One region of the Pseudoalteromonas sp. A757 genome, then DNA from elsewhere that is predicted to be linked to it. Evidence: predicted binding sites of a transcription regulator. Region 1 holds the regulator's gene; the other holds the start of a gene.

Region 1 (3,311 bases):
CATCCTATTGCGATTGTTAGATAGCTGCGATTGTTACGTTCTAAGTGTGGTAACCAAGTTTGTACAAAGGTTTGAATTTGCCAAGTAAACTTTTGCACGATGCTGTGACTCGACAAATAGTCTTTGACTGGCTGATCTAGGCCCGTGAGCGGCTTAAGCTCAGGTTCCCAATGTGGATTGGGTAAAAAGCGCGCATCAAAAACGTAATCCGCTTGTTTTGGAATACCGTGTTTAAAGCCGAAAGATTCAAAGGTAATAATGAGTTGTTTGTCTTTTTTACCTAAGATTTTTTCGCGAATATCTTCAGCAAGTTGATGAACGCTCAGGCCTGTAGTATCAATGAGGAAGTCGGCGCGAGTGATCAATACATCTAATAATTCTCGTTCTTTCTTAATTGCAACATCTAATGGGAGGTTATGCAGTGAAAGCGGGTGCAAACGGCGTGTTTCTGAGAAGCGTTTTATCAGGGTTTGATCGTCACTGTCTAAATAAAACAGGGTAGGTTTGGCGAAGCCTGGTAAGTACTCAAGAATGTCATTAAACTCGTCTTGTTCTTTAGGCAAGTTTCTAACATCAATGCTCACTGCAATTTTATTATAATTGTCGGAAACACTACGGACTAAAGAGGGCAGTAAGTTGACTGGAATATTATCTACACAATAGTAGCCTAAATCTTCCAATACTCGAAGCGCTACAGATTTACCAGAGCCAGATCGGCCACTGATAATGATAAGCTCGAGTCCTTTTTCTTCATCACTCATCAAATTCACCTTGGATCACTGCATATAACTCATCATCACTTTTTGCTTGCCTAAGCATTTTGCAAAAAGACTTGTCTTGGAGTGTATCAGCAATCGCCGCTAAGGTCTTCAGGTGCTGTTGATTATCACCTTCAGGTACGATGAATGCGACAAAAATATCGACCGGCTGCTTATCTATGGCTTCAAACTGGATCCCTTGCTCACTGACAAGTACCATTGCAAGGATTTTATCTAACCCTTCAAGTCGTCCATGAGGAATAGCAATGCCTTTACCAATCCCAGTGCTACCTAATTTCTCTCGCGCCATTAAAGCGTCCAAGATAGCATGCTGACTGGTATTTGGAATTTGACTATGAGCCAGTTCGCTGATGTATTCTAAAATACGTTTTTTGCTATTAAAAAGGACCGCAGCTTTACTGCAGTCCTTGTTCACTAATTCACTTAATTTCATCTTAGTGTCGAGTGAGCTTCTCTTTGTGTTTAATAACTTGACGATCTAGCTTGTTGATAAGGCCATCAATTGCGGCATACATATCTTGATGCTCTGTTGATGCAAATAGTTCGCCGCCGTTTACGTGTAATGTTGCTTCTGCTTTTTGTACTAGCTTCTCGACATCTAGGATCACATGCACGTTATTGATATGATCAAAGTGCCTTTCTAGCTTCGCAAACTTGTTGGTGACATAGTCTCTTAATGAGTCAGTAATTTCTACATGGCGACCAGTTAGATTTAGTTGCATAAGCATTTTTCCTTCTTGGGTTTTACGTCTTATATCAAACTTTTACGCTGATTTGACGGTGGAATGGCCAGGGATTCACGATATTTTGCAATCGTGCGTCTCGCTACCTTAATTCCTTGCTCAGCTAAGATATCTGCAATTTTGCTGTCACTCAATGGCTTCGCGGTATTTTCTGCAGCTATCAGCTTTTTGATAAGTGCCCTAATTGCTGTGGAAGAGCACTCACCTCCATTTTCTGTACTTACATGGCTAGAGAAGAAATACTTCAGCTCAAATATTCCCCGAGGTGTATGCATATATTTTTGTGTTGTCACACGGGAAATTGTGGACTCATGCATCTCAACCATTTCAGCAACATCATTTAGCACCATAGGGCGCATTGCTTCGGGGCCATGTTCAAAGAATGCCTGTTGTTGTTGCACAATGCAATTGGTAACTTTTAATAAAGTATCATTTCGGCTTTCTAAGCTTTTAATAAACCATTTTGCTTCTTGTAAATGAGAGCGAATAAACTGACTATCCGTACTGGATTTCGCCGTTCTAGACATCGCAGCGTAGTGATCGTTTACTCTTATTTTAGGCATAGCATCAGGGTTTAGCTCTACGACCCAACGACCTTTTACTTTTTTCACCGATACATCAGGGATCACATACTCAGGTTCTTCATGAATAATGCTTGCCGCAGGCTTTGGGTTAAGACTATGAATTAGCGTCATCACCTCTTTGAGATCGGCTTCTTTAAGGCGCGTTTTCTTAGCCAAAGTTCGATAGTCACGGCTGGCAAGCAAATCAATATGCTCTGTCAGGATCATTTTCGTTTCGGCAATCCATGGCGTATCTGGGGCGAATTGGTTTAGCTGAATACATAAGCATTCTTGTAAACTACGCGCAGCGATACCAACAGGGTCAAAAAGCTGAATACGTTTGAGTACGGCTTCGACTTCATCTAGCTCAATAGGCTCTTCGCTATCTTCGTCATTAATGCTCTCTAAAATGTCTTCGCAAGAGAGTGTTAAAATGCCTGACAGGTCGACCGCTTCAATAATCGCAATCGCAATAGCTCTATCTGTTGGACTAAATGGAGTCAACTCAAGTTGCCACATGAGATAATCATGGAGAGATTCAGAGGTTTCCCCTTGATAAACATTATCGTCATCAGGGAGTGGACCTGAGCTGGCGGCTGGAGCTGCGCTCATATACTCGTCCCAAGTGACATCCATGGCGAGATCATCGCTCACCGTGTCTTTGCTCATGGCGGTATCTGAGTCTATCTCATAGTCACTAACCGATGCTTCATCGCCTGAATTTTGATTATCTTCAGTGCTGCTCTTTTCTTGGCCGTGTTGGTCAGCATTTTCGCCGTCAGTATTATCACCTTCTTCCACTTCCAATAATGGATTGCTGTCTAATGCTTCTTGTATTTCCTGTTGCAGATCCAATGTACTAAGCTGCAGCAAGCGAATAGCTTGTTGCAGTTGTGGAGTCATTGTAAGTTGCTGCCCCATGCGCAGCTGTAATGATTGCCTCATGTATCTCTAACAATCCTTTTTAACAGTTATTAATACTACGTCTTAACTATAGCTTGAATTGTTCGCCTAGGTAGACATCTCTTACGGTTTGATCTGCCAAAACATGTTCTGGCGTGCCTGCAGCGATTAACTCACCATGTGAAACGATGTAGGCCTTTTCACATACGTCTAGTGTTTCTCTTACGTTGTGATCGGTGATTAATACACCGATACCGCGGTTTTTTAGGTGCTCTATGATTGTCTTTATATCTAACACCGAAATTGGATCAACACCAGCAAAA
Region 2 (3,311 bases), on a different contig from region 1:
CAATGAAAACAAAACCTAAAATGGTAATAAGTCCCACAGCCTGACCTTGGAAAGTGGCGTCTGAGTTTGAAAATGGCACCATCATCACACCTAGCGCACCACATATACCGTGAACAGAAATAGCACCGACAGGATCATCAATTTTTGCTTTGTCTAGCGCAACGATACTAAACACTACCAATGCACCACCTAGCGCCCCAAGGATCAGTGCTAATACAGGTGTTGGAGAGGCAGGCTCAGCGGTAATGGTCACCAGACCTGCTAGTGCACCATTTAGCACCATAGTTAAATCTGCCTTGCCCCACATTAATTTACACACCAACAGTGCAGCAACCGCACCTGCCGCCGCCGCCGCATTGGTATTTAACATGATTTGGCTGACAGCAATGGCATTTTCTTTATCAGCAAGGAACAGTTGAGAACCACCGTTAAAGCCAAACCATCCCATCCACAAAATAAAGGTGCCAAGTGTCGCCAGGGGCATGTTGGAACCAGGAATTGGATAGATCTCACCGTTTTTTCCATACTTGCCCTTACGTGCACCAAGTAACAGGACACCCGCAAGTGCAGCTGCAGCGCCAGCACCATGTACAATGGCAGAACCTGCAAAATCAACAAAGCCAAGCTCAGATAAGAAACCACCGCCCCATGTCCAATAACCTTCTAGCGGGTAGATAAAGCCAGTTAACACCACACAAAATGCTAAAAACGCCCACAATTTCATACGCTCGGCAACAGCGCCCGAGACAATTGACATAGCCGTTGCAACAAATACCACTTGGAAGAAAAAGTCAGATTGCAGCGCATGGTCGGCGTCGTCAGCAGCACTGCCAATGAGCGTGCCAAGACTTGGTAAAACCCCACCTTCGGCATTATCAACATACATGATGTTGTAACCAATAAGCAGATACATAGTACAAGCAATAGCGTACAGCGCGACGTTCTTGGTGAGGATTTCAGTGGTATTTTTTGAGCGTACTAATCCCGCTTCAAGCATAGCGAATCCGGCTGCCATCCACATAACTAAGACGCCAGAGATCAGAAAGTAAAAAGTATTTAATGAAAATTGTAGTTCTATTATTGTATTTTCCATCGCTTGGCTCCCCTTAAATGGCTTCTTCATCAAGTTCGCCGGTACGGATCCGAACAACTTGGTCTAAGTCGTAAACAAAGATTTTTCCGTCACCAATTTTTCCAGTGAATGCAGCCTTTGTAACCGTTTCCACAACGCGCTCAGCGTTTTCGCTTAACGTCGCAATTTCTATTTTTATTTTTGGAATGAAATCGACTTGATATTCTGCACCGCGATACAGTTCGGTATGGCCGCGCTGACGTCCGAACCCTTTAACGTCAACAACCGTCATGCCTTCAATCCCCAGATCGGCTAACGCTTCACGTACCTCATCAAGCTTAAATGGTTTTATTATTGCACTTATCATTTTCATGCTGAGTCCCCTTAGGACAGTTGATCCTGTTGTATGCAGTAATCCAACCTTTGTGCCAAATTTTTTATTCCTTAATTAACAATGAATTAAAGTGGGGGATGGAATTTTACGCATAAAAAATGCACCATCTAGGTGCATTGATATTAAGACTGAACAGAGTTGGTGCATAAGCACACAAATAACGAAAAACTAATGCGCAATAACGCAATTGCGTTGTTTGTCTTTCGCTTTATAAAGGGCCTTATCTGCCTTGCGCATCACTTCGCTTAAACTCTTTGATTGGCAAGCGGCGAGGCCAATACTGATGGTGCAATAATACTTACCTGCTGGGATATTAAATGCCTGCTGAGCAAGACGTTCCCGGAAATCTTCCAACATTTGCTGCGCCACCTTCATATCGGAGCTTGGAATGAGTAACGCAAACTCTTCGCCACCAATACGTGCGACAATATAGTGGCCAAATGCACTACGCAGTAAATCAGCGACCTGTTTAAGTACATCATCACCGCTTTCATGGCCATATTGATCATTAATAGATTTAAAGTGATCGAGGTCTAACAATGCCAATATATGCTGACCCGGCTTGTTTTTGATTAAACGCTCCGCTTGCTGACAGAAATAGCGGCGATTATAAAGTCCTGTTAAATAGTCTCGATGGGCATATTCTTTGATTTCTGCAATCAAATTAAGCTGTTCCATCGTCTGCATGATACGGCAATGAAACTCTTCACTCATAAACGGCTTTGCCAAAAAGTCATTGGCGCCGTATTTGATAAACTTTGCTGACAAGCCATGGCTTCCGGCGCCAGACAAACCGATGATGGCCAACTCATCTCGCCCACGACTATTGCGAACGGATTTCACCAGCTCAAAACCATCCATCGTCGGCATTGCAAAGTCAGTCAGTAGCAGTTTAATTTCATGGTCAGATAGCAACATCTCCAGTGCCTGTTCACCATCTTCTGCCTCAAGCACCGTAAATAATTGCTTTTCAAGCATTTGCTTCATTACCGCTCGACTAATCACAGAATCATCGGCTATCAACGCCTTGCAACCTTGGTTTCTCAACAATCTAGATGCTAACTTAACCGCATATAGATATGAATCGCGGTTGTCTTTAATCACATAGTCCACCACACCCATTTCAAGCATTTGCTGGCGGCTATATTCATCTATTTTTGAAGTCAGCACCACGGTGGGGATTTTATGACTGAGCGTAAGCTGCACGACCTCTGCGTCCATCGCATCGGGCAGCGTTAAATCAACCAGCGCCAATGTATATTGGTGCTGTGCTAAAAAGGCCTTACTTTCCTTGAGGGACCAAGCAAAATCTATTTCAACATCAAGATGCTGGGCAGCAAGATGTCGCAATACCTGTTGTACGACTTTACTGTCTTCAACAATTAAAATTCTTTGCATGGAATGAAATCTCTTAAGTACAACGAGAAGCGCAGTGAAACAAGAATTTAACGGGGCTAAATACTTTATTACTACATAATTAAGTACCAAATATACGCGAATCTTGAACCAAAAAAAACCAAATCGGCTCAAATTCGTTACTTTTCGATATGTGAGGTTACAACAGCCTATTTTTTCAAACTTGCCGTTTTTTTTGTTCAGTTTGTCTCAATGACTTTGAATTTCGGGTGAAATACTTCTTTAATGCAGACACACTTATTGCATTACCGAGGAAGCAATGAAAAAACTACTGCCCCTATTGATCGTGAGCTGTGCTCTACTCTCGAGGCCAAGCATAGCTGAAGAGCACAACCGCGCCATTGAGATAGATCATAAAATAACAACTGAGCATAGAGCCGAAATAAAAGGCGAACGTATTAACTATACCGCGACAACGGGCACGCAGCC

What was found. Region 1 encodes sigma-54, which starts transcription at its own class of promoters, with help from an activator protein. Its sites were predicted from a motif close to GTTGGCACGNNNNTNGNNT; they were not measured.
Region 2: a site for sigma-54 is predicted at 1,487-1,505, ahead of DRB05_RS20100 (P-II family nitrogen regulator). Genes of this name have one in related genera too.

The regions. Positions count from the first base shown of each region.
Region 1 covers NZ_QNQN01000071.1:41,178-44,488, forward strand. The annotation lists gene rapZ (RNase adapter RapZ) at 1-761, opposite strand, end outside; gene ptsN (PTS IIA-like nitrogen regulatory protein PtsN) at 754-1,212, opposite strand; gene hpf (ribosome hibernation promoting factor) at 1,214-1,501, opposite strand; gene DRB05_RS14445 (RNA polymerase factor sigma-54) at 1,531-3,030, opposite strand; gene lptB (LPS export ABC transporter ATP-binding protein) at 3,077-3,311, opposite strand, start outside.
Region 2 covers NZ_QNQN01000074.1:120,565-123,875, forward strand. The annotation lists gene DRB05_RS20095 (ammonium transporter) at 1-1,093, opposite strand, end outside; gene DRB05_RS20100 (P-II family nitrogen regulator) at 1,107-1,445, opposite strand; gene DRB05_RS20105 (diguanylate cyclase) at 1,635-2,864, opposite strand; gene DRB05_RS20110 (carboxypeptidase) at 3,142-3,311, shown strand, end outside.